One region of the Streptosporangium longisporum genome, then DNA from elsewhere that is predicted to be linked to it. Evidence: riboswitches for the same ligand, from Rfam matches in the RefSeq annotation. Region 1 holds a riboswitch; each other region holds the start of a gene.
What was found. A riboswitch is a leader RNA that binds a small molecule or an ion and turns the genes downstream of it on or off. The one in region 1 is predicted to bind S-adenosylmethionine.
Positions count from the first base shown of each region.

Region 2: linked by a shared signal. The riboswitch ahead of ABD832_RS22040 (hypothetical protein) and the one ahead of thrC (threonine synthase) in region 1 are both predicted to bind S-adenosylmethionine.
Region 3: linked by a shared signal. The riboswitch ahead of ABD832_RS12380 (aminotransferase class V-fold PLP-dependent enzyme) and the one ahead of thrC (threonine synthase) in region 1 are both predicted to bind S-adenosylmethionine.

Region 1 is NZ_BAAAWD010000014.1:460,963-470,527, forward strand. It holds gene ABD832_RS25430 (HelD family protein) at 1-1,789, shown strand, start outside; gene groL (chaperonin GroEL) at 1,902-3,530, opposite strand; gene ABD832_RS25440 (cold-shock protein) at 4,213-4,413, opposite strand; gene ABD832_RS25445 (MoaD/ThiS family protein) at 4,840-5,115, opposite strand; gene thrC (threonine synthase) at 5,138-6,421, opposite strand; SAM riboswitch class I at 6,436-6,576, opposite strand; gene ABD832_RS25455 (S1 family peptidase) at 6,811-8,430, opposite strand; gene ABD832_RS25460 (RNA polymerase sigma factor) at 8,683-9,240, opposite strand; gene ABD832_RS25465 (alpha,alpha-trehalose-phosphate synthase (UDP-forming)) at 9,475-9,565, shown strand, end outside.
Region 2 is NZ_BAAAWD010000012.1:183,340-192,904, forward strand. It holds gene ABD832_RS22035 (MFS transporter) at 1-64, shown strand, start outside; gene ABD832_RS22040 (hypothetical protein) at 176-1,249, opposite strand; SAM riboswitch class IV at 1,285-1,396, opposite strand; gene ABD832_RS22045 (DUF402 domain-containing protein) at 1,449-1,970, shown strand; gene ABD832_RS22050 (enoyl-CoA hydratase) at 2,048-2,821, opposite strand; gene ABD832_RS22055 (nitric oxide synthase oxygenase) at 2,959-4,179, opposite strand; tRNA gene ABD832_RS22060 (tRNA-Asn) at 4,426-4,501, opposite strand; gene ABD832_RS22065 (YtxH domain-containing protein) at 4,674-4,985, shown strand; gene ABD832_RS22070 (hypothetical protein) at 5,170-5,631, opposite strand; gene ABD832_RS22075 (MGH1-like glycoside hydrolase domain-containing protein) at 5,628-6,932, opposite strand; gene rpoD (RNA polymerase sigma factor RpoD) at 7,265-8,368, opposite strand; gene dnaG (DNA primase) at 8,554-9,565, opposite strand, start outside.
Region 3 is NZ_BAAAWD010000006.1:1,797,107-1,806,671, forward strand. It holds gene ftsH (ATP-dependent zinc metalloprotease FtsH) at 1-146, shown strand, start outside; gene folE (GTP cyclohydrolase I FolE) at 149-733, shown strand; gene folP (dihydropteroate synthase) at 1,044-1,895, shown strand; gene ABD832_RS12350 (nuclear transport factor 2 family protein) at 1,892-2,332, shown strand; gene folB (dihydroneopterin aldolase) at 2,590-2,952, shown strand; gene folK (2-amino-4-hydroxy-6-hydroxymethyldihydropteridine diphosphokinase) at 2,949-3,446, shown strand; gene ABD832_RS12365 (DUF3180 domain-containing protein) at 3,443-3,895, shown strand; gene ABD832_RS12370 (acyltransferase family protein) at 3,943-5,214, opposite strand; gene ABD832_RS12375 (NADH-quinone oxidoreductase subunit D) at 5,232-6,428, opposite strand; gene ABD832_RS12380 (aminotransferase class V-fold PLP-dependent enzyme) at 6,446-7,783, opposite strand; SAM riboswitch class IV at 7,838-7,953, opposite strand; gene ABD832_RS12385 (TerC family protein) at 8,154-9,086, shown strand; gene ABD832_RS12390 (cytochrome P450) at 9,210-9,565, shown strand, end outside.

The sequences.
Region 1 (9,565 bases):
CCGGCTCGACCGGGAGGCCGGCGACGACCTGCCCGGGACGATCCACGTCGGGCGCAGGCACGTCCACGACGACCGCAGCCGCCCCCTGGTCATCGACTGGCGGGCCCCGGTCTCCCGGGCCTTCTACCAGGCCAGCCCGTCCGAGCCGATGAACGTCGTACGGCGCCGCCGGTTCGGCTACCACGGCGGCGACCTGACCGCCTACGAGGACGAGCGTCTCGACCAGGGCGGCACCGCCGTCGCGCAGAGCAGGATCCTCACCGAGGAGATCGAGCGCCCCCGCTCGGGGCCGATGCGCGACATCGTCGCGACGATCCAGCCCGACCAGGACGAGATCGTCCGCTCCGAGCTGACCCGCACCGTGTGCGTCCAGGGCGCCCCCGGCACCGGGAAGACCGCGGTCGGCCTGCACCGGGCGGCCTACCTGCTCTTCACCCACCGCGAACGGCTCGCCCGGTCGGGCGTCATGATCGTCGGCCCGAACCGGGCCTTCCTCTCCTACATCTCCTCGGTGCTGCCCGCCCTGGGCGAGGTCAAGGTCGACCAGACCACGGTCGCGGGGATCCTCGGCGACCACTCCGCGCCCGAGGAGGCGGCGGCCGGCACCGTCAAGGGCGACGCCAGGATCGTCGGGGTGCTCAGGCGCGCCCTGTGGATGCACGTCGTCAAGCCCACCGAGGGCGTGCTGTACACCAAGGGGATCAACCGCTACCGGGTCGCCGACCACGAGGTACGCGAGATCGTCGCCGCCCTGCGCGGCACCGTCCGCTACGGGCCCGGCCGCGCGACGCTCGCCCAGCGCCTCGCCCACCTGGTGCTCGTCCGGATGGAGCAGCGCGGCGAGTCGCCCGACGACCGGGTGCAGGAGGCGGTGGCCCGGTCCGCGCCGGTCAAGCGGCTGGTGGACGCGGTCTGGCCCAAGCTGACCCCGCAGCAGGTGCTGTACCGGCTGTTCAGCGACCCCGCCTTCCTGGCCGCCGCGGCCAAGAACGACCTCACGCCCGAGGAGCAGGCCCTGCTGCTCTGGGCCAAGCCCGCCAAGTCCTTCCGCTCGGCGAAGTGGTCGGCGGCCGACGCCGCGCTGATGGACGAGCTGGGCGACATGATCGAGCGGACCGTACCGCTGGGCCACCTGGTCGTGGACGAGGCCCAGGACCTGTCGGCGATGCAGCTGCGGGCGCTCGGGCGGCGCTGCCGTACCGGGTCGGCCACCGTGCTGGGCGACCTCGCCCAGGGCACCACGCCCTGGTCCGCGCGCTCCTGGACCGAGGTGCTGACCCACCTGGGCTTCGAGGACGGCAGCGTCACCGAGCTCACCCTGGGTTTCCGGGTGCCTCGCGAGGTCCTCGACTACGCGGCCAGGCTGCTGCCCTCGGTGGCTCCGGGCCTGGCCGCCCCCCGGTCGCTGCGGCCGGGCGCGGGCTCCCTGTCGGTACGGCGGGTGACGGACCTGGACACGGCGCTGTCCGGCGCCGCCGAGGAGGCGCTCGCCCGCGAGGGGTCGATCGGCGTCATCGTCCCCGACGCCTCGGTGGACGCGGCCTCCGCGGCCCTGTCCCACCTGGATCACCGCGTGCTGAGCCCCGACACGGTCGCCGACCACCGCCTGCTGGTCGTCCCGGCCACCCTGGCCAAGGGCCTGGAGTACGACCACGTGATCGTGACCGAGCCGGCCGACATCGTCGCCGCCGAACCCCGGGGCCTGGCCCGCCTGTACGTGGTGCTGACCCGCGCGGTCACCTCGCTGACCGTGCTGCACGCCCGGCCTCTCCCCGACCAGCTCGGCTGACCACACGGCCGCACGGCCGCACGGCCAGGACGGCCACACGGCCGCACCGGACGGTGAACGACAAAAAGAGGCGGCCCCGACGGGGGTCGCCTCTTTTTCGAAAGCGTATGGACTAGAAGTCCATGTCGCCACCGCCGCCGGGCATGGCGGGAGCGGCACCGGCCTTCTCGGGCTTCTCGGCGATGACGGCCTCGGTGGTGAGGAACAGCGCCGCGATGGACGCCGCGTTCTGCAGAGCGGAACGCGTCACCTTGGCCGGGTCGATGATGCCCGATTCGAACATGTTGACGTACTCGCCGGTGGCGGCGTTGAGGCCCTCACCCGCGGGAAGGTTGCGCACCTTCTCGACCACGACGCCACCCTCGAGGCCGGCGTTCACGGCGATCTGCTTCAGAGGCTCCTCAAGAGCCTTCCTCACGATCGCGGCACCGGTGGCCTCGTCGCCGGAGAGCTCCAGCTTGTCGAACGCCTTGGCGCCGGCCTGCAGCAGGGCCACGCCACCGCCGGGGACGATGCCCTCCTCGACGGCCGCCTTCGCGTTGCGAACGGCGTCCTCGATGCGGTGCTTGCGCTCCTTGAGCTCGACCTCGGTCGCCGCGCCGGCCTTGATGACGGCCACGCCGCCGGCCAGCTTGGCGAGACGCTCCTGGAGCTTCTCGCGGTCGTAGTCGGAGTCGGTGTTCTCGATCTCGGCGCGGATCTGGTTGACCCGTCCGGCGATCTGCTCGGCGTCGCCGGCACCGTCGACGATGGTGGTCTCGTCCTTGGTGACGATGACCTGGCGGGCCCGGCCGAGCTGGTCCAGCGTGGTGGACTCCAGCTTGAGGCCGAGGTCCTCGCTGATGACCTGGGCACCGGTCAGGATGCCGATGTCGCCCAGCATGGCCTTGCGGCGGTCACCGAAGCCGGGCGCCTTGACGGCGACCGAGCGGAAGAGACCGCGGATCTTGTTCACGACCAGGGTGGCCAGGGCCTCGCCCTCGACGTCCTCGGCGATGATCAGCAGCGGCTTGCCGGCCTGCACGACCTTGTCGAGAACGGGGAGCAGGTCCTTGTTGGCGGACACCTTGGAGTTGACGACCAGGATGTAGGGGTCGTCGAGGACGGCCTCCATCCGCTCCGGGTCGGTCACGAAGTACATCGAGGTGAGGCCCTTGTCGAAGCGCATGCCCTCGGTGAGCTCGAGCTCGAGACCGAAGGTGTTGCTCTCCTCGACGGTGATGACGCCTTCCTTGCCGACCTTGTCCATCGCCTCGGCGATCATCTCGCCGATCTGCGGGTCGCCCGCGGAGATCGAGGCGGTGGAGGCGATCTGCGCCTTCGTCTCCACGTCCTTGGCGAGCTTGGACAGCTCCTCCGACACGCGCTCGACGGCGGCCTCGATGCCCTTCTTCAGGGCCATCGGGTTGGCGCCGGCGGCGACGTTGCGGAGACCCTCACGTACGAGAGCCTGAGCGAGCACGGTGGCGGTGGTGGTGCCGTCACCCGCGACGTCGTCGGTCTTCTTGGCGACTTCCTTGACGAGCTCTGCCCCGATCTTCTCCCACGGGTCCTCGAGCTCGATCTCCTTCGCAATGGAGACACCATCGTTGGTGATGGTGGGGGCTCCCCACTTCTTCTCCAGAACGACATTACGGCCCTTGGGGCCGAGGGTCACCTTCACGGCGTCCGCGAGCTGGTTCATGCCACGCTCGAGACCGCGCCTGGCGTCCTCGTTAAACGCGATCATCTTGGCTGCCATACGGCTAGACCTCCCAGATACAGGGTGGCTTGCTCCGGACCGAGCCGACGCCCGCGACGGCATGTGGGCCCACGACTCCGTTCGGCGGGCCCCATCGCCTCGATCCAGGTTGGCACTCCTCATGTGCGAGTGCCAACAAACTGTTTAGCACTCTACCCTGCCGAGTGCAAGCCGCGATCGCCTGACCTGCGTCGCACCAGGGGACGTCACGCCTTCACGACGGCGCGTCAGGGGTACGGCACCGGCCGTCTCGTGGCACGTCAGGGGCGATCCACCGGGCGCGACACCCGGCCCGCCGTGGCGCGGGGCGTCCTTCGCCGTTCGACGACGGCGGGACCGTTCCGCGCAGAGCGAAGGCCCGGGTCCGTCCCCGCGGGGACGGACCCGGGCCCGACGAAACGAATCGCTCGAACCAAGCCGGACCAAGCCGGACCAAGCCGGATCGGGCCGGACAGGCCGGACAGGCCGGACAGGCCGGACCAGACCGGATCACGTCGGCCCGGGGTGAACCGGGCTCGAACCGGACGGACCGGCCGGACCGGACCGGACGTCGGGGCGGGCGTGCGGAGCGGTCGGACAGGCCGCGATCCGCGGGGCTCCGCGGGGTTCCGCGGTGCTCCGCGAGACTGTGCGGGACTCCGCGGGATCCGCCGCCCGCCCGGAGAGGTCGGGGACGGCCGGGTCAGACCGTCCGGACGGCTTCGGCCTGGGGGCCCTTCTGACCCTGGGTGATCTCGAACTCCACCCGCTGGCCCTGCTCCAGTGCCCGGTAGCCGTCCATCATGATCGCGGAGTAATGGACGAACACATCCTTACCACCGTCTACCGCGATGAAGCCGTAGCCCTTGTCCGCGTTGAACCATTTGACGGTGCCCTGCGCCACTTGTGACTCCTCTTACTGGTCTTTAGGACGACGCCCATTCCTCTCGCGAAGTCCTCAATCTCCGGGCGAACTTCGCCACGTCGATCGCCCTCGACCATACCTGTGAGAAGTGGTCGAGCAACAGAGTCAAGCACCAAACTGCCCGTTTACGCGAGTTTTTCGTACGAGAACATAGTTTGACTATCACTAGTAGTTAGTTTAAATTTGTACGATCTCTTCATGCGCAAGAAATATGAGTCCGGGTCATAAAAAAGACACCCGCGCGGCCTGAGCCGTGCGGGTGTCGTGGGGAGATGTCGATGGCGGACGGGGGCCGGGGCCCCGGGCCCACCGGCGATCCGGGCGGCCCAGGAGCGGCCCGGGGGCGGGCCGGGGACGACGCGACGGCGCGGGAGCGCCGGGGCCGGGCGCCGGGCGGGCGGAGGCTCAGCCCCCGGCCACCGCCGGGATGATGGAGATCTGCGCGCCCGAGGGGGTGGCCGTGTCCAGGTTCTCGGCGAAGCGGACGTCCTCGTCACCAACGTAGACATTGACAAAACGGCGAATCTTGCCTGTCTCATCAAGAATCCGGGCACCGATTCCCGGGAAGTCCGCGTCCAGCTTCTGCAGAACATCGCGCAGGGTCTCCCCCTCCGCGCTCACCTCGGCGGCACCACCGGTGTACGTCCGGAGAATCGTCGGAATCCGCACAGAAACGCTCATAGTTCGGTACCTTTCACGATTTTTAGGCGATGGCCGCACGGAATGCGTCGAGCGAGGGCCGGATGACCGCGGTGGGACGCGCCTCGGAGGCCACCGCGTCCAGGGTCTTGAGGCCGTCCCCGGTGTTGAGCACCACGGTCTCCGCGTCGGGGTCGAGCGTGCCCGAGGCGACCAGCTTGCGGAGCACGCCGACGGTGACGCCACCGGCGGTCTCGGCGAAGACGCCCTCGGTCCTGGCCAGCAGCCGGATCGCGTCGACGATCTCGGCGTCGGTCACGTCCTCGACCGCGCCACCGGTACGGCGGGCGATGTCCAGGACGTAGGGGCCGTCGGCCGGGTTGCCGATCGCCAGCGACTTGGCGATGGTGTCCGGCTTGACCGGGCGGATCACGTCGTGGCCGGCCTTGTAGGCCGCCGAGACCGGCGAGCACCCCTCGGCCTGGGCGGCGAAGATCTTGTACGGGGTGTCCTCGACGAGCCCGAGCCTGATCAGCTCCTTGAACCCCTTGTCGATCTTCGTGAGCTGGGAGCCCGAGGCCACCGGGACGATGATCTGGTCGGGGATGCGCCAGCCGAGCTGCTCGGCGATCTCGTAGGCCAGCGTCTTGGAGCCCTCGGCGTAGTACGGCCGCAGGTTGACGTTGACGAAGCCCCACTTCTCGCCCAGCTCGTCGCCGATGAGCTCGGAGCAGAAACGGTTCACGTCGTCGTAGGTGCCCTCGATGCCCACCAGCCTGCCGCCGTACACGGAGGCCATGACGATCTTGGCCTGCTCCAGGTTCGAGGGGATGAACACGCAGGAGTCCAGCCCGGCCCGCGCGGCGGCGGCGGCCACGGCACCGGCCAGGTTGCCGGTGGAGGAGCAGGACAGGGTGTGGAAGCCGAAGGTGCGGGCCGCCTCCACGGCGATGGCCACCACGCGGTCCTTGAAGGAGTGCGTGGGGTTGCCCGAGTCGTCCTTCACGTGCAGCGAGCGGATACCGAGCTCGCGCGCCAGGTTCCGGGCGTTCACGAGCTTGGTCCAGCCGGGTGCCATGTTGGGCTTGGTGGCCACGTCGGCCGGGACGGGCAGCAGTGAGCGGTAACGCCAGATGTTGGCCGGCCCCTCGGCGATCTGCTCCCGGGTCACGCGCCCGAAGTCGTAGGCGATCTCGAGGGGCCCGAAACATTCGATGCACGCGAAGCTCGGGCCGAGGTCGTAGCGGGCACCGCACTCGCGACAGGACAGGGCCACGGCGGGGCCGAAGCTCCCACCCGCGTCCTGGTGGGCGAGCGAGGTGATGTTCTCAGTGGTTGCGAGCGCCATGAAGCGAGGCCTTTCCCTCATCTTCGTCTGCGACCACCCTGGTCACAGACCGGAATTGGCACCTGTCCCGGCCGACCTCGTCAGATCACGAGTCTTGAACCGGGAGGGTTGCCGGGGCTTCGCAGGGCCGGTCCCTCCACCCCTCTGGATGAGCACGTATTCAGTTGTCGACCTGATGCGCAGGTCTCCAGCACTCTACCTCGCCACCCCGCCGTCCCGGCAAGCCGTCTCACCGTATGAGACACGTCGTGTTACCTGCCGGACACGGACATCGGCGGCGGCCGGGGGCACCGGCCCTGACACCGGTCCGGGGCCGGGCCGGAACCGTGCCGGAACCGTGCGGGAACACCGGACCGGGGACCGGACCGCCCGGAGGCGGCCGCCGGAGGTCAGGACCCGCTGCGGACCGAGAGCGGGGACGGCGCCCTGAGCCCTATGGTGTAGGCACCGGAACCGGCCACGCTCACCACCCGGTAACGGTAGAAACCGGGCGTCCCGTTGTAGGTGATCTTCTCGTCGGGGCCGGCGCTCCTGGAGGAGGCGACGACCCGCCAGGCGGAGCGGCTCCACTTCTGCAGGTACAGGTCGAAGTCCGCACCGGCGGGGCCGTCCAGGCACCCGAAGTGGTTCCCGGGGATGCCCGCCCGGTAGTAGACGCTCCTGGGGTGGTAGACGGACCTCCCCGCGGCCAGCGCGCCGGTGTAGGTGGTGGGGTAGCCGGTGCAGGTGCCGGTGGTCGGCGGCGGCGGATTGCCCGCCGTGGTCCTCAGGGCCAGGCCGTAGGCGGTGAGGATCTCGCCGACCGGCTGGAAGTAGGTGACGCCGCCGACGGCGCAGTCGCCCGATCCCCCGGAGGTGACGCCCTGGGCCTGGTCGATGGCGATGAACGGTCCGCCGGAGTCCCCGGGCTCGGCGCAGACGCTGGTACGGGTCAGCTGGAAGACGGCGCCCTGGGGGTAGGTGACGCTGGCGTCACGCTGCTGGATGAGACCGCAGTACCAGTCGGTGGTGGAGCCCGAACGGCAGACCGAGGCCCCCTCGATGGCGACCCGGGCCCCGGCGACGGGCACCGTGCCGCCCTCGCCGTTGTCCACACCGGGGACGGCCGTCCAGGCGGCGTTGGTGGCCACCCAGGCGTAGTCGCTGCCCGGGAAGACCGACCCCTGGAAGATCCCCTGGGCCAGGCGGTTGAACCCCAGGGTGGGCGCACCCTGCCTGCCGCAGTGACCGGCGGTGACGAACCCCTGCTGGGTCCCCTTGAGGACGGAGAAGCCGACCGAGCAGCGGTTGACGGTGTTGATGTAGTAGGCGTTGCCGCCGAGCAGGTCGTACAGCGGCAACGGCGCCTCGGTGGAGGGCAGCACGATCACGGCGGCCTGGTCGAGACCGGAGGACTCGATGATGTTCTCGGTCTGGTCGGGCCGCGGGGCCAGCACGACCACCTTGTTCCGCTTGACGTCGACGTAGCGGACGCTGGACACCAGCGGCTGCGGCGGCAGGGTGGCGTCGAGCTTCGCCTTGACGGCGGACAGCTCCGCCAGCGACGTGGCCACGACCTCGGCCTGCGCGCCCGCGGCCACGATCTGGGGGATGTCGGCGGCCGCGGTGCTGGCCACCACCAGGGTGTGCGCGGTCTTGGCCCGCAGCCAGGCGCCGCCGAAGCGGACACCGAGCCTCCTGCTCATCTGCTCGGCGACCGGGATCAGCCGGGCCTCGTTGAGCAGCCGGGCCTCGGCCTCGGCCCGGGTCAGGCCCAGGTCACGCTGGAGCGCCTCGAGCATGCCCGGTGGCGGCGCCACGGCCCTCGCACCCCCGGGAACCGTCACACCCGGCGTCCCGGCCCCGGAAGGCGTTCCCGGTGTCTTCGTCGCGCTCAGCACGGCGGGCACGAGCGGCTCGGCCGCCCCGGGCCCGCCCGTCCGGAGGTCGGCGTCCGCCGGAGCGGCGGCCAGGGTGAGCGCGGTGATCGCCAGGACGCATCCGGCGGTGACGGCGTGTCTGCGGGACATGTGGGTCTCTCCTCGACCTCGGCTTCCGGAGCTGAGGGGGGAGATCGCCCCATGTCACCGACGGCCTGATGACGCGGGCACCGGGCCGGATGACGCGGACGAGGCCACCCTAATCCAGCCGTCACCGGTCAAGGCCCCAGAAGCCGCACGCCACGCGGACGACGCTCGGTGACGGGCCGGAGGTGGCCGGTCGGAGGGATCCGGCCGGAGAAGGCCGGCCGGCCCCGAAGGAGCCGGTCGAACAGGAGCGGGTCAGAGACCGTAGGCCTCGCCCAGGGCGCCCTGGACGTACTTGCGGGCCTGGTGGATCCGCGACTTGGCGGTGCCCAGCGGGATGCCGAGCTGCTCGGCCACCTCGTTGTAGTCGAGCTGACAGATGTCGCGCAGCACCAGAGCCTGCGCCAGGTCGGGCTTCTCGGCCTCCAGCGCCTCCATCGCGTCGAGCAGGTCGAGCCGGGATCCGGCGATCACGCTCACCCGGGCGACGTCCGGCTTCTGCAGGGGGAGCTCGTCCGAGCTCTGCTCGGCGGCGCGGCGCTTCAGCGAGCGGTAGGTGGTCCTGGCGCAGTTGGCGGTCACGATGTGCAGCCAGGTGCTGAACCGGGCGCGCCCCTCGAAGCGGCCGATGTTGCGGGCCACCGCCAGCAGGGTGTCCTGGCAGGCCTCCTCGGCGTCCTGGCGGTAGGGGAGGATGCGGCCGCAGTGCCGCAGCACGGCGGGCTCGATGCGCTTCAGCAGCTCGCCGAGCGCGCGGTGGTCACCGAGGGCGGCCTGCCGGGCCAGTTCCTCGGTCGTCTCGTCCAGCGCCATCACGGGCCCCCATCAGCGGTCACGGTCGCTGGACATCTTACGGTCGTAGATGACAGACGTTCACCGTCGATCGCGCCATAAAAGCGGGTAAAACCAATGAACACAAACCGACCGGCTGACAAGAGCTGACACAATCCGACGAACGCCATTCTTCCGTCCCCGGAAGGGGAGGCGTCCCGGGAAGGTGCCGGTTAACCTTCAGGACAGGCGTGTCCCAGCCAGTGAAGGGATCTGATGAAAGCGATCCTGGTGGCCTCCAACCGGGGCCCCGTCTCCTTCACCCTCTCCGAGGACGGCTCCCTGTCCATGCGCAGGGGAGGCGGCG
Region 2 (9,565 bases), on a different contig from region 1:
CAGGCTCGGCCACCGGAGCACGGACGCCGTCCCCGAGGCCGTGCCGAGCCACCCCGCGACGTAGCCGTGCCGTGCGGGACCGTGCGGGTCTCGCACGAGAACGGGCGGGACCGGGCGGGGACCTCCCCCGCGGCCGTGGCGGACGCGACCGGGCCGGGGGGCGTGCCGTGCGGGATCAGATGGGGTGCCGTCCCCACACCGGAGCCGTCGTGAGGATCCTGGAGTACCTCGTCTCGGTCCTGGTGGCCGGTCTCCTGCGCGGCGCCCTGGCCCACGGGTCAGCGCCCGAGGCCGTGACCGCCGTCCTGTCCGGCGACCACACGGGCCGTCCGGTGTCGACGAGGACCGCGGAGGTCACGGCCCCCGGGGCGGTGGGGCTCTGTGCCCGCCAGCGTCCCTCGTACCGGTCGATCACCAGGTCGGCGCCGAGGAAGACGACCACGCCCGCCTCGGCGAGTGCGCGGAGTTCCTCCAGGTACGACGCGGGCGAGCCACCGGCGAGATGGTCGGAGAACTCCCGGAACCAGGGGTCGGACACGCCGGCCTCGGCGAGGACGGCGCGGACGGAGAGCAGGGCGAGGACCATGGCGTGGTCGGCGCTGTGCGCCGGGTCGGAGCGCCGTTCCAGGTCGGCGGCGAGGTAGCCGCGCATCCACCTGCGCACCCCCGCCCGGTCGCCGAACCGGATGCCGTGCAGCGGCCGGTCGAGACGGTCGAGGTCGAGCCGGTCGGGGTGCCGGGGGACGGCGGCGCGGACGAGCCTGCGCATCGCGGGGCTGTTCCACTCCTCGGCCGCGAAGGCCTCCTCGAACTCCTCCCAGGTCGACCGCGTCCGCTCCGGGTGGGCGGTGATGAGCTCGTGGTAGTACGCGAAGGCGAGTTCCTTGGCCACCAGGGGCCACAGGTCGCGGCGGAGGTTCCACGGCCCCGTGCCCAGCGTGTCGCGGGTGACGAAGCGCGGCACCGGCGGCTCGGCGCCGCCGAAGGGGTGGGCGAACCCGCGGTGGTGCGGCACGCCGCGCGAGGACCCCACGTGCAGCAGGGGCTCGCGTCCGCCGGGCAGGTAGACCAGCTCCCCGTCGTACCCGCGGGCGAACCGGCCGCCCCTGCCCGAGGTGAGCGGCACCAGCAGGCCGGCCAGGGCCGGCCCCATCCCCTTGACGATCACCGGCTCCCCGGCCGGGACGCCGTCCGGATCGAGGGCGAGGGGTTCGGGATGGTCGGGTTCCGGTGTGGCGCTCTGCGACATGTGGCACTCCCGTACACGTCTCGGCGGCCCGGCGGGGGCCGCGTCCGCGGCACGCCGACCGTGCCGCCGGGTTTTCCCCGGAGGCGCCCCTCGCGACGGAAGGGGCGCCGGTCAGCCGGCCGGGGTCTCACATCGACGCGTTTAACCTATTTAAAAGGTAGGAAATGCATGGATCATTGTCAAGCCCTACTGTCGAAGGATGTCCTACGAGATCGTGAACGTGGTCTACCGCAAGTACGACGGATCGCTGCACTGGCACCACCGCGGCCTGCTGCTCGGCGAGGACGAGCACGGGGTGTGGACGGGCTGCGTGGCCGGTTCCAGCGGCCACAAGGGGGACGGCCCCGCCATCGCCTGGCCGCAGCCCTTCGTGATGCTCTTCCCCCGCGACGCCTGGTGGACGGCCGCCTTCAACGCCGCCCCGAACAAGCACGAGATCTACTGCGACATCTCCACGGTGCCCGAGTGGCGCGACGGCGAGGTCACCATGATCGACCTCGACCTCGACGTGATCCGGACCCGCCGTGACGTGCTCAAGGGCCGCACCAGGCGGATCTTCCTGGACGACGAGGACGAGTTCGAGGAGCACCGGATCCGGTACGCGTACCCGCCCGACGTGGTGCAGAACGCCCGCGACTCGGCCGCCTGGCTGATGAAGGCCGTCACCGCCGGAACCCCTCCCTTCGGCGCCACTCCGCACTGGCTCTCCCTGGTCACCTGAGCCCGCCTGACCCGGCAGAACCCGCACGACCAGACGGGCCCTTCCACATCAAGGGCCCGTCCACGACGAGGGCTCGTCTACAGCGGTGGGAAGGCGGGGGCGCGGCGTTCGACGAAGCTGGCCACGCCCTCCACGAAGTCCGGGCGGGTGAAGGACTCGGCCATCAGGCGCACGGCCGCCGACTCCGAGGACTCCAGGCTCTGCTGCCAGTCGCCCCAGACCTGCCGCTTGATCACCGCCATCGAGGCCGGTGAGCTGTGGGTCGCCAGCTCCCGGGCGTAGGCCATGGTCTCCTCCATCAGGCGCTCCCCGGGCACCGACCGGACGGCCAGCCCCAGCTCGCGTGCCTCGGCCCCGGTGAAGGTACGGCCCGACAGCAGCAGGTCCATGGCCGCGGCCTGGCCGGCCAGGCGCGGCAGGATCCACGACAGGCCGTACTCGGCGACCAGGCCGCGGCGGGCGAACGCGGTGGTCCACTTGGCCTCGTCCGCGGTGAAGACCAGGTCGCAGACCAGGGCGTGGACCATGCCGAGCCCGGCGCAGGCACCGTTGACGGCGGCGATGACCGGCTTGCGGATCGTGGTCGGGAAGGTGGTGGGACGCCGGTCGGGCTCCCCGGAGTAGGAGCCGTCCTGGATGGCGGTGAGCGTCCGGAAGTCCGCGCCCGCGCAGAAACCCCGCCCCGCCCCGGTGACGACGATCACCCGGACCTCGGGGTCCTTCTCGGCGTCGGCCAGCTGGTCGAAGTAGCGCCTGCCCATCTCGTCGGTCCAGGCGTTCAGCCGGTCCGGCCGGTTGAACGTCAGGGTGAGCACGCCCCCCTCGACCGACGACAGCACCAGGTCGAGCATTCCGCCTCCCTCCGGGGAGCCCTCGGGGCACCCGCGTCAGAACCTCCGTCCCGAGGTTACAGAATATCGTTCTACACCTTTTCCCGCCCCGGCGTCAGCAGGGGCGGGACCTCTCCGGGGGGAGGACGGACCGGTGATCAGCTTCCCGGCCCGCAGGAGCGGCCGAGACCGCGCTCCAGGGAGTCGGGGTGGTGGACGAAGTTCGGCGTCATCCGCCTGTCCTCGTAGTAGCGGTGGAACACCGGCGTGGCCGAGGCCGACATCGGCGGAACGATCCAGCTCCAGTCGGCCGGGCAGACCCGCCCGGCCTTCTCCTCGCGCTCCAGGTGCATCAGGAAGTGCCGGGACTCGGTGTGGTGGTCGGTCATCGTCACCCCCGCCCGCTCGAAGGAGTGCAGCACCGCCGCGTTCAGCTCCACCATGGCGTAGTCCCGCCACAGCGAGCGGTCGGTGCCGGTGTTCAGGCCCAGGCGCCGGGCGATCAACGGCGTCAGGTCGTAGCGGTCGGTGTCGGCCAGGTTGCGGGCGCCGATCTCGGTGCCCATGTACCAGCCGTTGAACGGCGCCGCCCGGTAGCAGACCCCGCCGATCTCCAGGCACATGTTCGAGATCACCGGTACGGCGTGCCAGCGCAGGCCCAGCTCCTCGAACCAGCTGTGGACCGGGTGCGAGAGCGCGACCTCCAGGACGGCGTCGCCGGGGAGCGTGGACAGCAGCGGCGGCCCCTCCCCCACCGAGATCGCCAGCGGCAGGACGTCGAACGGGCTCCCGGGGCCGCCCGGCCAGCCCAGCCCGCGCAGCATCTCGGTGAAGGCGACATAGCGCGGGTCCCCGACGACGGAGCCGTCCGCCGTCCGGTAGCCGGCGTACCGGATCAGTTGCTCGTTCCAGATCCGGGGCCCGGGGACGCCCGGCCGCTCCTGGGGGAACACGGTGATCGTCGGGCGGATCCTGCGGGCCGGGGCCGCGTCCCGCAGGTGGTTCACGCACTCGACCGCGATGCCCTCGGCCGTGGTGACGTACCGCCGGTCGCGCACCCGTAGCGAGCGCCAGTACAGCCGGCCGATGCACCTGCCGCTGTTGCGCCAGGCCACCCGGGCGCCGAAGACCAGCTCGCTGGGGGTGTGCGTGTACGTGCCGGTCCGGGCTATCTCCTGCCGGACCTCGCGCAGGCGCTCCCGCGGGTCACCTGCCCCGGGATTCTCCGCGTGGAACAACCTCAGATAGTCCTCGGCCGCGGCCTCCACGTCGGCCGCGGCCCTCTCGTCGGCCGGGGTCCGCGCGACGGCCGGGGGCGCCTCGGGGACGACATGGACCGGATCCGGGGCATGACGCCGGGACCTTCGCCAGGTGAGCACAGCAAAACCACCCAATGTGGCTCACGGGCACGACGGCCGTTCCGGGCGGCACGGTGCCCTGAACGCGGCGGCCCTTCCCCGCTGCGATCGGTGTGGTCCGCGGCAGCCGCGCTCCGGTCCATCCGCTGCGATCACGGAGCCCCGGGCACGGCGATCTCATTTTCTGTGATTCGCTGTGCTTTGTCCGCTGAATCGGGATACGAGACGCCGAAGGCCCCGGAAGCGGGGCTTCCGGGGCCTTCGTGATGGCTCCCGCGATAGGACTCGAACCTATAACCTGCCGGTTAACAGCCGGCTGCTCTGCCGATTGAGCTACACGGGATCGCGCTTTGCGCTGGTCGGAGCGGATGTTCCCCGTTCCTTGCGGCGCAGGAATAGATTAGCGCACTCCATGGGTGTGTGTCGCATCGATACTCCGGGGTAGGGGCGGGACGAGTGGCGATCCGCAGGTGATCGCATCACGGGGTCCGGCGGAACAGCTTGTGGAGGTGGACATGCGTTATCGGATGATGTTCTGTGTGGGATTCGCGGCCGGGTACGTCCTGGGGAGCCGTGCCGGACGGGAGCGTTACGAGCAGATCAAGCGGATGGCCCAGCGGGTCTCCGACAACCCGTCCGTGCAGGAGACCGCAGGCCTGGTGGGCGCCAAGGTCTCCAGGGCCACCGGCGTGGCGAAGGACAAGGTCAGCGACGTGGCCAAGAACCGGCTGCCGTTCCTGAAGTCGGCCAACGGCTGGCACGGCGACGAGGTGGACGAGACCGGCACCGGCTGGCCGGAGAACCAGCGGACCTCCGCGCCGTACTGATCCCCGCGCCGCTTCCGGACCTGCGGGCCGGGAGCGGCCCGCAGGTGCGAAGGCCCCCTCGGGGGCCTTTTCGCGTGTACGGAGCCGTTCCGGGTGCGTGGGGGCGTCCTGAGACCGGGAGCCGCTCAGGGGCCGTGGGTCGTCCCGGGACCGGTCCGGACGCCGGGGGCCCGCCGGGTCCCGTTCAGACGCCGAAGCTGCGGCGCGTCTCCTCCAGCGCCTGCTCGGCCAGGGCGCGCAGGCCCGGGTCGTGCGGGTCGAGACCGGCGTCGAAGACGAGCTCCCAGACCAGCTCGTCGGCCTCGGCCCTCCTGGCCACCAGCCGCACTCCCCCGCGGGCGTCCAGCGGGACGTACTGGTTGACCACGATCGAGGCGGTCACCCGCTCCCGTACGGCCTCGGGGATCCGGCCCGGCTCGGGCAGCAGCGCCCGGTGCGACCGCCCGTCCGTGGTGACGACCGTCAGCCCCTCCTCGTCCCACGCGCCGCGGTCCACCTGGAACCAGGGCAGGCGCACGTCCCCCAGATACAGGGCCCGGTCGGCGGCGATCACGTAGCCGTCCGGCCCTCCGGCGTAGGTGAGCACCCGGTCACCCGGGACGACGGCCGCGCGGACCTCGGCGGGCATGCGGTTGAAGAGCCTCATTCCTCCACGGTATCGGCGAGCAGGTCCAGGGTGAGCGCCGCCGACCAGGAGAAGTCCCTGCTGCCCCGGCCGCTGCCGTCGAAGGGGTCGAAGCACTCGCGGAAACCCGCCTGCCGTACCAGGCGCAGGGTGCTCGCCCCGAGGATCCGGGCCAGTCCCGCCAGGTCGTGGACGGCCGCGGCCCGGCGCAGCAGCCAGTTGGTGTTCACCCAGGACGGCCCGCGCCAGTAGCGGGAGCGGTCGAACTGCTGGGCTCGGATCTCGCAGCTGGGCACCGGGTACCCGGCCGCCCCCATGAAGCGGGCCGACTCCAGCACCCCCACCAGCTCCGCGACCCGGTCGGCGGGCAGCTCCCGGTCCAGCAGCGGCCCGAAGCACCCGACCGTGCAGACCTGGCTCAGCCCTCCGCCGCGCAGGTCGCGGACGCGGAAGAGGCCGTCGGCCCACAGGCGTTCCAGCAGCCCGGCGCGGATCCGCTCCACCGCCGCCCGGTGCGGCCCGGCGTCCGCGCCGGCCACCGGCGCCAGCTCGGCCAGGGCCTGGCAGGAGGCGAGCCAGATGCCGTTGAACATCGGGTCCTCGACCGCGAACGGGTGCTCGTCGCGCAGGTAGGCCGGGTCGTAGCCGGAGTCGCGGTAGCGCAGGGCGAGCGTGACGAAGGGGTCGTGGTGGCCGCCGGGCCGTCCCTCACCGCAGGATCCCCCCGCCCTCCGGTACGGGGCCCCGGTCACCGGCAGCGCCTCCAGCGGGGCGTCCCAGACGGGGCTGTCGTCCATTCCCGACTCCCAGGGGTGGACGATCGCGGCCAGCCCGGCCCCGCCGAGGTCCCTGACCGTGGCGAGGTAGTCGTGCTGGGCGACCAGCATGGGGTAGAGCCGCCGTACCAGGGCCGCGGCCGTGTCGCGGTCGGCCGCGTGCCGCCAGATCCGCCACAGCGCCAGCGCCTGCAGGGGCGGCTGGGTCAGCCCCGAGGTGCCCACCCCGTGGGGGGCCGAGCGGTGCTCCCGGGAGCGCCACACCGACGGCCCGGGGAAGTAGACCTCCGCCCGGACGGGCTGGAAGACGATGTGCGGCACCATCCCGTTGCCCCACTGCCCCGCCATCAGGCTGAGCAGCTCGGTCCCGGCCCTGCGGGTGTCCCGGCGGGCCAGGCCGATCGCCACGAAGGTGGAGTCCCAGTTCCACTGGTGCGGGTAGAGGCCGGGGGCGGGGACGGTGGCCGACCCCGTCCAGTTCGCGTCGAGCACCGCCCATGCCTCGCGCCCCAGCGCCGCGTCGTCCACCGCCGCTCGCGACTCCATCCGCCCAGTCTGCGCCTGTATCGCCCGGGAAAACAGCCCGGAACGGCCGGAAACCGCCCGGACCACGGGGACGCCGCCCCGGATCCCAGGAAGGCCGGACCGGATCGCGGGAAGCCCGGACCGCGAGAAGGCCGGCCCACGGGAAGGCCGGACCGCCGGAAGCCCGAACCGCGGAAGCCCGGACCGTGGGAAGAGCGGCTCGCGGAAGGCCCTCGGGCGACGCGCGACGACGAGCGGCGACAAGCGACGACGAGCGGTGACGAGCGACGACGGGCCGGCGACCGGGCGGAACGCCGGGTCGCCGGCCCTGACGGGGCACCGGGGACGGTGCCTCAGTCGAGATAGTCGCGCAGCATCTGCGCCCTGGTCGGGTGGCGGAGCTTGGCAAGGGTCTTCGACTCGATCTGCCGGATGCGCTCCCGGGTCACCCCGAACTCCCTGCCGACCTCCTCCAGCGTCCGGGGATGCCCGTCCGCGAGCCCGAAGCGCAACTGGATGATGCGCTGCTCCCGGTCCGAGAGGGTCGCGAGGATGTCGTCGAGCTGGTCCTGCAGCATGATGAAGGCGGCGGCCTCCATCGGCACGACCGCGTCCGCGTCCTCGATGAAGTCGCCGAGGTCGGAGTCCTCCTCCCCGATCGGGGACTGCAGGGAGACCGGCTCCTGGGCGATCCGCTGGATCTCGATCACCCGGTCGATCGGCAGGTCCATCTCCAGGGCGATCTCCTCCGGGGCGGGCTCGCGGCCCAGATCCTGGTGGAGCTGGCGCTGGACCCGTACCAGTTTGTTGATCGTCTCGACCATGTGCACCGGAATGCGAATGGTGCGTGCCTGGTCCGCGATCGCCCTGGTGATCGCCTGGCGAATCCACCAGGTGGCGTATGTGGAGAACTTGTAGCCCTTGGTGTAGTCGAATTTCTCGACCGCCCGGATGAGCCCGAGGTTGCCCTCCTGGATGAGATCCAGGAAGAGCATGCCGCGTCCCACATATCTTTTGGCGATTGACACCACCAGCCGGAGATTGGCCTCGATCAGCCGCTGCTTGGCCCGCGTCCCCTGCCAGACGAGCTCCCTGAACTCCGGGAACCCCAGGCGTGAGACGACGCTGGTCAGCTTGTCCTCGGCGAACAGGCCCGCTTCGATCGACTTGGCGAGCTCCACCTCCTCCTCGGCCGTGAGCAGGGGCACCCGGCCGATCTCCCGCAGGTAGATACGGACGAGATCGCTGGTCGGCGCCCTTTTACCGACATCCTCCTCATCGGGTCGGGCGGGTTCCTCGTCACCCTGGGGCTCGAGGACCTCCACACCCTGTTCGGCGAGCATGCGGACGACGCGTTCGAGCGCGTCGGACGGCAGCTCGGATCTGTCGAGAGCGGCGGCAACGTCATCGACCGTGACGCTTCCGCGCTCTCTTCCCTTCGCGACGAGGTCGGCCACCTGGTCTACCGATGGCGGCCCACTTGGCAGCACCGATGCACCCACGGGAGACAGTCTGCTGTATTGGATCCCCTAAATGGCAGACCTATTTTTGTCACCGGAGGTAAGGGCCTGTTCCTTATCGGATCGAGACCCTATTAAGGTTTGGCGGAATCGACGGATGGACATTAAAGCAAATTACGCCGTCAGCTCGCGGCGGTGCGCTCCTTCAGGACGCGCCGCTGCTGCTCCAGCGCGACCAGCTCGCCGAACAGCCGGTTGTACTCCTGCTGCTCCTCGACCGGGTTCGTCCGCTGCATCTTCGACTTGAGCTGCTCGATGGCCCGCGCCACCGAGACGAGCTCCAGCGCGGCCAGCATGGCCGAGGCGTAGCGCTCCTCGCTCGCCAGGTCGGCCCGCAGCTCTTCCACGGCGAACCGGGTGACCATCCCGCGCAGGGAGTCCTCGGCCCTGCCCAGCAGCAGGTCGACCCATTCGCGGCCGCCCTGCCCGGCCGCGGCGGTGCCGCCGCAGTCGGCGATCAGCCGGTAGAGGGCCACGTGCTCGGGGAGCGTGAAGGCCTCCGCGCCCACCGCCTCGAAGCGGGGACCGAGCAGCGCGGGACGCTGGACGGCCAGCCGCAGCACCTCGGCCTCGGTCCGCACCCCGGGGTCGGTGAGGTCGGCGACCCGGCGCGGGCCCGTGGGGCGTTCGGCGCGCGGCCGGGCCGCCGTGGAGATCTCGGCGATCCGGTCCATCACGAAGCGCTCGTTGTTGAACCCCAGCCACCGGTCGAGGTCGACGGCGTACAGCTGGCGCAGGGACCTGTCCTTGATGCCGGCCACGATCGGGGCGGCGGCGTCCAGGGCGGAGAGCCTTCCCTCGTTGGTGCTCACGTCGAACTTGGAGATCACGCTGCGGATGGCGAACGCGAAGAGCGGCTCCCTGGCCGCGATCAGGTCGCGCACGGCCGCCTCGCCGTGCTGGACGCGCAGGTCGCAGGGGTCGAGCCCGTCGGGCTGCACCGCGACGAAGGTCTGGGTGACGAACTTCTGCTCGTCGGCGAAGGCGCGCAGCGCCGCCTTCTGGCCCGCGGCGTCGCCGTCGAAGGTGAAGACCACCTCGCCGTGCGAGCCCGACTGGTCGAGCAGCAGCCTTCTGAGCACCTTGATGTGCTCCTCGCCGAACGCGGTGCCGCAGGTGGCCACCGCCGTCGGC
Region 3 (9,565 bases), on a different contig from region 1:
TGCCCTCCAACCGCCCGCCGATCCTGACCCGCAAGGAGCAGTCCGGCAACGGCTCGCTCCCCGCGGGCGAGCAGGTGGCGGGCGGCAACGGCGCCCTGCCCGCGGGAACGGGTCACTCCGACTCGGTGCCCAGGGACGGGAACTGACCGTGGGAGGCGTCAAGCCGCTCCAGGTCGACGCGGTCCGGCTGGAGAACGCCGTGCGGGAGATCCTCATCGCCATCGGTGAGGATCCCGACCGGGACGGCCTCCAGCAGACCCCGGCCCGGGTGGCCCGCGCGTACGCCGAGCAGTTCGCCGGGCTGGGACAGACGCCCGAGGACGTGCTGACCACGGTCTTCGACGTGGATCACGACGAGATGGTGCTCGTGCGGGACATCGAGGTCTACTCGACCTGCGAGCACCACCTCGTGCCGTTCCACGGCGTCGCCCACGTCGGCTACATCCCGAACGCCAAGGGACAGGTCACCGGCCTGTCCAAGCTGGCCCGCCTGGTCGACGTCTACGCCCGGCGCCCCCAGGTGCAGGAGCGGATGACCTCGCAGATCGCCGACGCGCTGATGAACGTGCTGGAGCCGCGCGGGGTGATCGTCGTGATCGAGTGCGAGCACCTCTGCATGACCATGCGGGGCGTCCGCAAGCCCGGTGCCAAGACGATCACCTCGGCCGTCCGCGGGGACTTCCGCAGCAGCGACAAGACCCGCGCCGAGGCGATGGCCCTGATCATCCGCTGACCGTCCCACCTCTCCGATCATCCTCACCGCCGCTCCCGGACCTCGCCCCGCGCGATCGTCCGGGAGCGGCGGCGTGTCGTCACCCCGCGCTATCGTCCGGGAAAGACGCCTGCCGTCACCCTGCGCGGCCGTCCGGGAGAGGCACCTGTCGTCACCCTGCGCGCTCGTCCGGGAGTGGCGCCGTCCCGTCGCCCCCCGCGTCCGGGAACGCCCGGGGGTGGCATGTTCCGCGGCGGGTGTGCGGATTCGTTATGGCGCAAGCCGGACCCACGACACAGGCGGGCGGCGGACAACGCCTAGGCTTGTCCGCATGACTACGTGGAGTGTGCCCGGGCTGCCGGACGCGGGCCGGTGCCTCGTGATGGGCGTGGTCAACGTGACTCCCGACTCCTTCTCCGACGGCGGCCGGTGGTTCGACCCCGAGGAGGCCGTACGCCACGGCCTGGATCTGGTCGAGCAGGGCGCCGACATCGTCGACGTGGGCGGCGAGTCCACCAGGCCCGGTGCCGCCCGGGTGCCCCTGGAGGAGGAGCTGGCCAGGGTCGGGCCCGTCATCCGCGAGCTGAGCCGTCAGGGTGTCGTCGTCAGCGTCGACACGATGCGGGCCGAGGTCGCCCAGATGGCCGTGGAGGCCGGGGCGAGGCTGGTCAACGACGTCAGCGGCGGGCTGGCCGACCCGGAGATGCCCCGGGTGGTCGCGGCCTCGGGCGTGCCGTACGTGGTGATGCACTGGCGGGGGCACAGCCACGCGATGGACCGCCGGGCCGTGTACGGCGACGTGGTGACCGAGGTACGCGAGGAACTGGCCAAGCGGGTCGCCTCGGTGCTGGCCGAGGGGGTGGGCGAGGAGCAGATCGTGCTCGATCCCGGATTGGGCTTCTCCAAGAACCCCGAGCACAACTGGGCGCTGATCGCGGGTGTCGACCGTCTCGCCGGGCTGGGGTACCCGCTCATCGTCGGGGCGTCGCGCAAACGCTTTCTGGGACGCCTGCTGGCGGCCCCGGACGGCACGCCCCGCCCTTTCGACCGTAGTGACGACGCCACCCTCGCCGTGACCGCGCTCGCCGCGCAGGCGGGGGCGTGGTGCGTGCGCGTGCACGACGTCCGCCCGAACGCGGACGCCGTCCGTGTGGCTGCCGCAGTTCAGGGAGCGAGATCATGAGCGTCGACACCACCGCCGTCGAGACGGTCAACCAGGAGTTCTACACCGCCATCGAGAACGCCGACCTGGACCGGATGACCGAGATCTGGGCCGAGGACATCGAGGGCGAGCAGATCAGCTGCGTGCACCCGGGCTGGCCGATCGTGAACGGCCGCCAGGAGGTGCTGCGCTCCTGGGCGCTCATCATGGCCAACACGCCCTACATCCAGTTCGTGCTGACCGACGTCCGCGTCATGGTCCTCGGCGACGTCGCCGTCCTCACCTGTGAGGAGAACATCCTCACCGCGGGCGACGAAGGTGATTCCAGCTTCGCCGCGGGCAAGGTGGTGGCGAGCAACACCTTCGTGCGGACGTCGGCGGGGTGGCGGCTCTGGCTGCACCACGGTTCCCCCGTGCTGCAGGGTGACGACGAGGACGAGGACGAGGAGGACGCGTGAGCGAGCGCGCCGGCGGACGGCCCGGTGAGGGGGCTGGTGACGGGCCCGACGAGAGGGCCGGAGCCCACGCTCGGGAGCCGCTGCGGATCCACGACGGGGTCAGCGAGCTGATCGGAGATCCGGTCGACGGCCTGTTCCCGGACCCGCCCGCCGACCGGTTCGGCGACCCCCTGCGGGACCCGGGCCGCGACGCGTTCGGCGGCCCCGTCCGCGACCCGGCACGGCGGGGGCCGTACGGGACGGCCGGAGCCGGGCCGGTGGCCGACCGGGTCAGCGTCAGGGGACTGCGGGCCCGCGGGCGGCACGGCGTGCTGGCGGCGGAACGGGAGCTCGGCCAGGAGTTCGTCGTCGACGTGACGCTCTTCCTCGACACGGCGCCCGCCGCGGCCACCGACGACCTCTCGAAAACCGTCCACTACGGTGAGCTCGCCGAGGAGCTGGTACGGGTCGTGGAGGGCGAGCCGGTCGACCTGATCGAGACCCTGGCGCAGCGGCTGGCCGACGTCTGCCTGGCCCGCGAGCCCGTCCTGTCGGCCGAGGTGAGCGTGCACAAGCCGTCCGCGCCGATCCCGCTGCCGTTCGACGACGTGGTCGTGACGATCACCCGGAGCCGGGCATGAGGGTGGTCCTGGCGCTCGGCAGCAACCTGGGCGACCGGTTCGCCACCCTGCAAGGCGCGGTCGACGCGCTCTTCGCCGGCCCGGACCTCACCTTCGTCGCGGTCTCACCGGTCTACGAGACCGACCCGGTCGGTGGCCCCGAACAGGGCGCCTACCTCAACGCGGTGGTGATCGCCGACAGCGGGCTGGAACCCCGGAGCCTGCTCGATCGTGCTCAGGGTGTGGAGAACGCCTTCGGCCGGGTCCGGGTGGAGCGCTGGGGAGCGCGCACCCTGGACGTCGATCTGATCACCGTGGGGGACGTCGTGACGGACGACCCCGACCTCACCCTGCCGCATCCCCGGGCGCACGAGCGCGCCTTCGTGCTGGTCCCGTGGGTGCGGGCCGACCCCGGCGCGGTCCTGTCCGGGCGGCGGGTGGCCGACCTGCTGGCCGGCCTGGACCAGGCGTACGTACGGCCGCGCACCGACCTCGTCCTGAGCAGGCCCGTGTGAGGCCCACCCGTCCCGGCGTCCTCGCCGGGCTCGCCGCCGTGTTCGCGATCCTCACCTGGGCGCTCGTCAGGCGGTTCTACTCTGAGCTGCCGACCGTGCCGTGGACGGCCATCCCGACGGTGCTGCTGCTGGCGGTCGGGGAGTTCTACAGCGGGTGGATGACCAAGGCCAGGATCGGGCGCAGGCCCGGCACCGAGCCCGTCGAGCCCCTGGCCGTGGCCCGCCTGGCGGCGCTGGCCAAGGCGTCCGCGTACGGCGGGGCGGTCTTCGGGGGGATCTTCGCCGGGTTCGCCTTCTACACGGCCGCGCTGCTGGACCAGGAGGTGCCCCGCCGCGACTTCTTCATCACCGGCGGGTCGACGCTGGCCTGCGTGCTGCTGGTCTGCGCGGCCCTGTACCTGGAGCACTGCTGCAAGGTGCCCAAGGACCCCTCCGACGACGAGCGCTGACCGGGCCGCCAGACGGGGCCGCCGGACGGGGCCGCCGGACGGGGCCGCTAGTTCTGCCTCGCGGCCCATCTGCGCCCGAAGAGCATGATGACCGGGAGCGTGCACACCAGCGCCCCGGCGACGGCCAGGGGCCGCTCCAGCCACCAGGACAGGTCGGGGCGGACCAGGGCGGCCGGCCTGCCGCCCGCCAGCCACCAGGTCAGCGCCACCCAGATCGCCATGCCCGTGGTGTGGAAGAGGAACAGCGGGAGCGCGAACCGGTTGACGGTCTCGTTCACGCCCTGCCACTGGGGGCGGCCGAGGAGGCGCTCCATGGACGGCCTCACCACCTCCACCAGGCCGATCTGGAAGATCAGCAGTGCCACGATGACGAACGTGGGCGGCGCCATGTTGGAGAGCTTGTCGCCGGGCACGCCCACCATCGAGCCCGGGTAGATCCCCGAGTAGACCAGGCCGAACAGGGCGAACAACCCGGTCCACAGGATCGCCACGTCGAAGCGGCGGGGCAGCGCCACCACCCGGTCGTAGAAGAACCCGGCCTGGTGGGCCAGCCCCCAGACGATGATCATGTTGAGCCAGCCCGCGGCCTCGTACCCGTAGCGCAGCCGCAGCACGTCGACGACCAGCGCCGCCCCCGCCAGCCAGATCAGCGCCAGCACGTCGTAGCGCCGGTGCAGCCAGAGCGCCACCGGGAGCAGGGCGATCAGCACGAGGTAGACGCCGATGAACCAGAGCGGGCTGATGACGAGCAGCACCACGCGGTCCATCCAGCCGATGCCGAACGCCCACGTCACGAACACGCCCAGCACGATCCAGGTCCCGGCCAGCGCCAGTGCCGGGATCGCGAGGCTGCGGATGCGCCGCCACACGAAGGCGCCGATGCCGACCCCGCGCTCGCGGGCGCGGTTCCACGACAGCAGGTGGACGTGCCCGCCCACGTAGAAGAAGAGCGGCAGCACCTGCAGCAGCCAGGTCAGGATCCACAGGCCCGAGGTGAAGCCCAGCGGGCTCGTCGGCGAGGGGCCGTCCGGCCCCCACTCCAGGATGGTGAACGCCCAGTGCCAGACCACCACGACGACCAGGCTGACCGCGCGCAGCCAGTCGACGTACCGGTCCCGCCGCAGGGGTGTCCGGCCCTGCGGGGCGGCGGGGCCACAGGTGCCGGAGACGCCCGCGGTGACGGCGGGCGTGTCCGCGGGGGAGCCGAGGGCGTCCGCGGGGGAGCCGGGGGCGTCCGGGGCGTCCGCGGGAGGGCCGGGAGAGGCGGGGGTGTCCGAGGGGGAGCTCGTCCGCTCCCCGTCCCGGGCGGGTTCGGTCATGTGTTCCGGGCCGTCCCTCACTTGTCGATGTCGCCGACGACGAAGAACATCGAGCCCAGGATGGCGACCATGTCGGGCACCAGATGGCCCGGGAGCAGCTCGCGGAGCACCTGGACGTTGTTGAAGGAGGCCGAGCGGAGCTTCATCCGCCACGGCGTCTTCTCCCCGCGCGAGACCAGGTAGTAGCCGTTGACGCCGAGCGGGTTCTCCGTCCACGCGTAGGTGTGGCCCTCGGGGACCTTGAGCACCTTGGGCAGGCGCTGGTTGATCGGCCCCGGGGGCAGGTCGCGGAGCCGCTCGACGCAGGCGTCGGCCAGGTCCAGGGACACCTTCACCTGCTCCAGCAGCACCTCGAACCGGGCGTGGCAGTCCCCGGCCGAGCGGGTGACGACCTTCACCGGCAGCTCGCCGTAGGCGAGGTAGGGCTCGTCCCTGCGCAGGTCCATGTCGACGCCGGAGGCGCGGGCGATCGGGCCGCTCACGCCGTACTGCATGATCGTCTCTCGGTCCAGGACGCCCACCCCGCGGGTACGGGCGAGGAAGATCTCGTTCCCGGAGACCAGGTCCTCGATGTCGGGCAGCCGCCGCCGCACGTCGGCCACGGCCGCCGAGACCCGGCCCGTCCACCCCTCGGGCAGTTCCTCCTTGAGGCCCCCGACCCGGTTGAACATGTAGTGCATGCGCCCGCCGGAGATCTCCTCCATCACGGCCTGCAGGGTCTCGCGCTCCCGGAACGCGTAGAAGACCGGCGTGATCGCGCCGAGTTCCAGCGGGTAGGAGCCGAGGAACATCAGGTGGCTGAGCACCCGGTTGAGCTCGGCCAGCAGCGTGCGCGTCCAGACCGCCCTGACCGGCACCTCCATGCCGAGCATCCGCTCCACCGCGAGCACGACGCCCAGCTCGTTGGCGAACGCCGACAGCCAGTCGTGCCGGTTGGCCAGCACGATGATCTGCCGGTAGTCGCGCACCTCGAACAGCTTCTCCGCGCCCCGGTGCATGTAGCCCACGATCGGTTCGGCCGAGCCGATCCGCTCCCCGTCCAGGGTGAGCCGCAACCGCAGCACGCCGTGCGTGGAGGGGTGCTGCGGCCCGATGTTGAGGATCATGTCCTCGGTCGCGAGTTCCTTGCCGTGCGCGCCGCCCACGGCGGCGGCCCCCGCCCCCATCCCCACGCTCAGCTCACGGGGAGCGCCTTCGGCACGAGGTTCGGTCATGGGTCCATGCTGTCACGTCACGCGCGCGAGGCAAGATCCCGCAGGGCGCCGATCAGCCGGTCCACGTGCTCCTCGGTCGTGCCGATGCCGATGGAGGCGCGTACCGCCGAGGCGGTGACGTCGTCGCAGCCGCCGTCCTTGGCGCCCAGCAGGTGGCGGACGAAGGGGTGGGCGCAGAACTTGCCGTCGCGGACGCCGATGCCGTGGTCCCCGGAGAGGGTCTCGGCGACCTCGCGGGCGGTGAGGCCGTCCACCACGAAGGAGACGATGCCGACGCGCGGGTGGTCCGGGCCCCACAGGGAGAGCTCGTGCACGCCGGGGATCGAGGCCAGGCCCGCGCGCAGCCGGGTGAGCAGGCGCTCCTCCTCGCGGACCAGGGGGGTCCAGCCGGTGGCGGACAGGGCGTCGCAGGCCGCGGCCAGGGCGACGGCGCCCAGCACGTTCGGGGTGCCGGCCTCGTGCCGGGCCTCGGGGTCGTCGTGCCACTCGGCCCCGTCGTCGGTGACGGCCCTCACCGCGCCACCGCCCCGCAGGTACGGCTCGGCGTCGGCCAGCCAGTCCGAGCGGCCGACCAGCGCGCCCGTGCCGAAGGGGGCGTAGAGCTTGTGACCGGAGAAGACCACGTAGTCCAGGTCGAGCGCGGTCAGGTTGAGGCGGCGGTGCGGGACGAGCTGCGCGGCGTCGACCAGGATGCGCGCGCCGTACCGGTGCGCGATGTGGGCCAGCGCGGCGATCGGCCAGAGTTCGCCGGTGACGTTGGAGGCCGCGGTCACCACCAGCAGCGCCGGGCCCTCGATCGAGGACAGCGCCTCGTCGGCGGCGCGGACGGCCTCGCCGGGGAACGCCGGCACCGGCAGCCGCACCGCGCGGTCCCAGGGCAGCAGCGAGGCGTGGTGCTCGGTGTCGAAGACCACCGCGGTGGTCCCCTCGGGCAGGCTCCGGGCCAGCAGGTTGGTCGCGTCGGTGGTGTTGCGGGTGAAGATCACCGAGTCGTGCGGGCGGGCTCCGACGAAGGCGCGCACCGTGTGCCGGGCCTGCTCGTAGCGGGCCGTGGTCAGCTGGGACGCGTACCCGGCGCCGCGGTGGACGCTGGAGTAGGCCGGGAGCGCGGCGGCGACGGCGGCGCTGACCGGCTCCAGACAGGGGGCGCTGGCGGCGTAGTCGAGGTTGGCGTAGCGGACGAGCCTGCCGCCCTTCACCGGGACCTCCAGGTCCGAGCCGAGCACGGCGGGGATCGGCCGTCCGCCGGTCGCGGTGGCCGGCGCCGCGGGGGTGACGGTCGCGTGGGCCGTGCGGGCGTCGTCGGTGGAAGCGGTGAAAGCGGTGGTGGAGGCGAAGATCGTCAGGGTGGACATGCCGGTGCTCCTTCGAGGTCATCGGACCTCGACCCATGAGACATAGGCACCCGAAGCCCGCGCTTGCCCGGCACACCTCGTGCCGGACCAGGTCCTCACCCGGGGCACCCCGCCGCGGACGCGAGGGTTGCCGGCCAGCGAGCCGGGGCTTGTCACTGGCACTCATGACCTACGGGGGAACTATAACCGACGGCCGCCGCCCTTCCGCAAGTCCGGACACGCGCCGCAGGCCGGTACCGGGGGTGACTTTCGACACGGAAGGGCGCGCGAGGAACTCCTGGAGGCTCCCGGTCGTCCAGGGAGTCAACCGAAGAACCGTTCTGGCCGCCGGCCGGCTCTGTTCCCCCACGGGCCGACAAAGGAGGAAGCAATGGACTGGGTGACCAACCCGGAGATATGGATAGGGTTCTTCACCCTTGTCGCTCTGGAGATCGTGCTGGGGATCGACAACATCATCTTCATCTCGATCCTGGTGAGCAGGCTCCCTCCCGAGCAGCGGGACCGGGCGCGCAGGCTGGGCCTCCTCGTGGCCCTGCTCAGCCGCCTCGCCCTGCTGGTGGCCCTCGCCTGGGTGGTGAGGCTCACCGAGCCGTTCTTCGAGGTGTTCGGGCAGGGGATATCCGGGCGAGATCTGATCCTGATACTCGGCGGCCTGTTCCTGCTGGCCAAGAGCGTCCACGAGATGCACGGCAGCCTGGAGGGCGACTCCGGCCACGGCGGGGGCAGGATGGCCTCCTCCTACGCCTCCGTGATCGTCCAGATCATGATCCTCGACATCGTCTTCTCGCTCGACTCGGTGATCACCGCGGTCGGCATGGTGGACGAGCTGGGCGTCATGATCGCGGCCGTCGTCGTCGCGGTCCTGGTGATGCTGTTCGCCTCCGGTCCGATCAGCCGCTTCGTGGACCAGCACCCGAGCATCAAGATGCTCGCGCTGTCCTTCCTGGTGCTGATCGGCGTCGTGCTGATCGCCGAGGGCTTCGAGCAGCACATCCCCAAGGGCTACATCTACTTCGCGATGGCCTTCTCGTTGCTGGTGGAGCTGCTGAACATCCGGATGCGCCGCAAGACGGCGCAGAAGCCGGTCGAGCTGCACTCCCGCTACCAGGCCGAGCCGGACGCCTCCTCGGGGGAGGGCGAGCCGGCCGTGCCGGGGACGCGGGGCCACTCGGAGTCCGCGGCGGAGGCCGGGGCGCGGTCCGGCGCCGGAGCCGGGACGGGAACCGGGGCCGGGAGCGGGTCCGTGACCGGAGCCGAGACCGGGACCGATGTGCGACCGGACGGGACGGATCGTCCCGCGTGAAGCCGGGCGGGCGGCCGGTGGGTGTCCGGCCGGGTGAACGGAGCTGGACGGCCGGGTGAGCGGCGCCGGGTGAGCGGGGTAGGGGGACCGGCCCGGCCCCAGGTGGGGGATTACGATGCTCACGTGCGCTTTGATCCCTGGAATCCGGAATTCGTCGCCCACCCGTACGACGCCTACGACGAACTGCGACGGGAGCGGCCGGTCGACTTCTTCGAGCCGACCGGCCAGTGGCTCGTCGCCCGGCACGCCGACGTCAACGCGCTGCTGCGCGACCGCAGGCTCGGTCGCTCCTACCTGCACGTGGCCACCCACGCCGAGTTCGGCAGGCCGGACGACCCCGGGTTCCAGGACCCGTTCTGGCGGGTGATCAGGGCGGGCATGCTCGACGTCGAGCCGCCCGTGCACACCCGGCTCAGGCGGCTGGTGTCGAAGGCGTTCACGCCGCGCATGGTCGAGGCGCTCCGGCCCAAGGTCGCCCG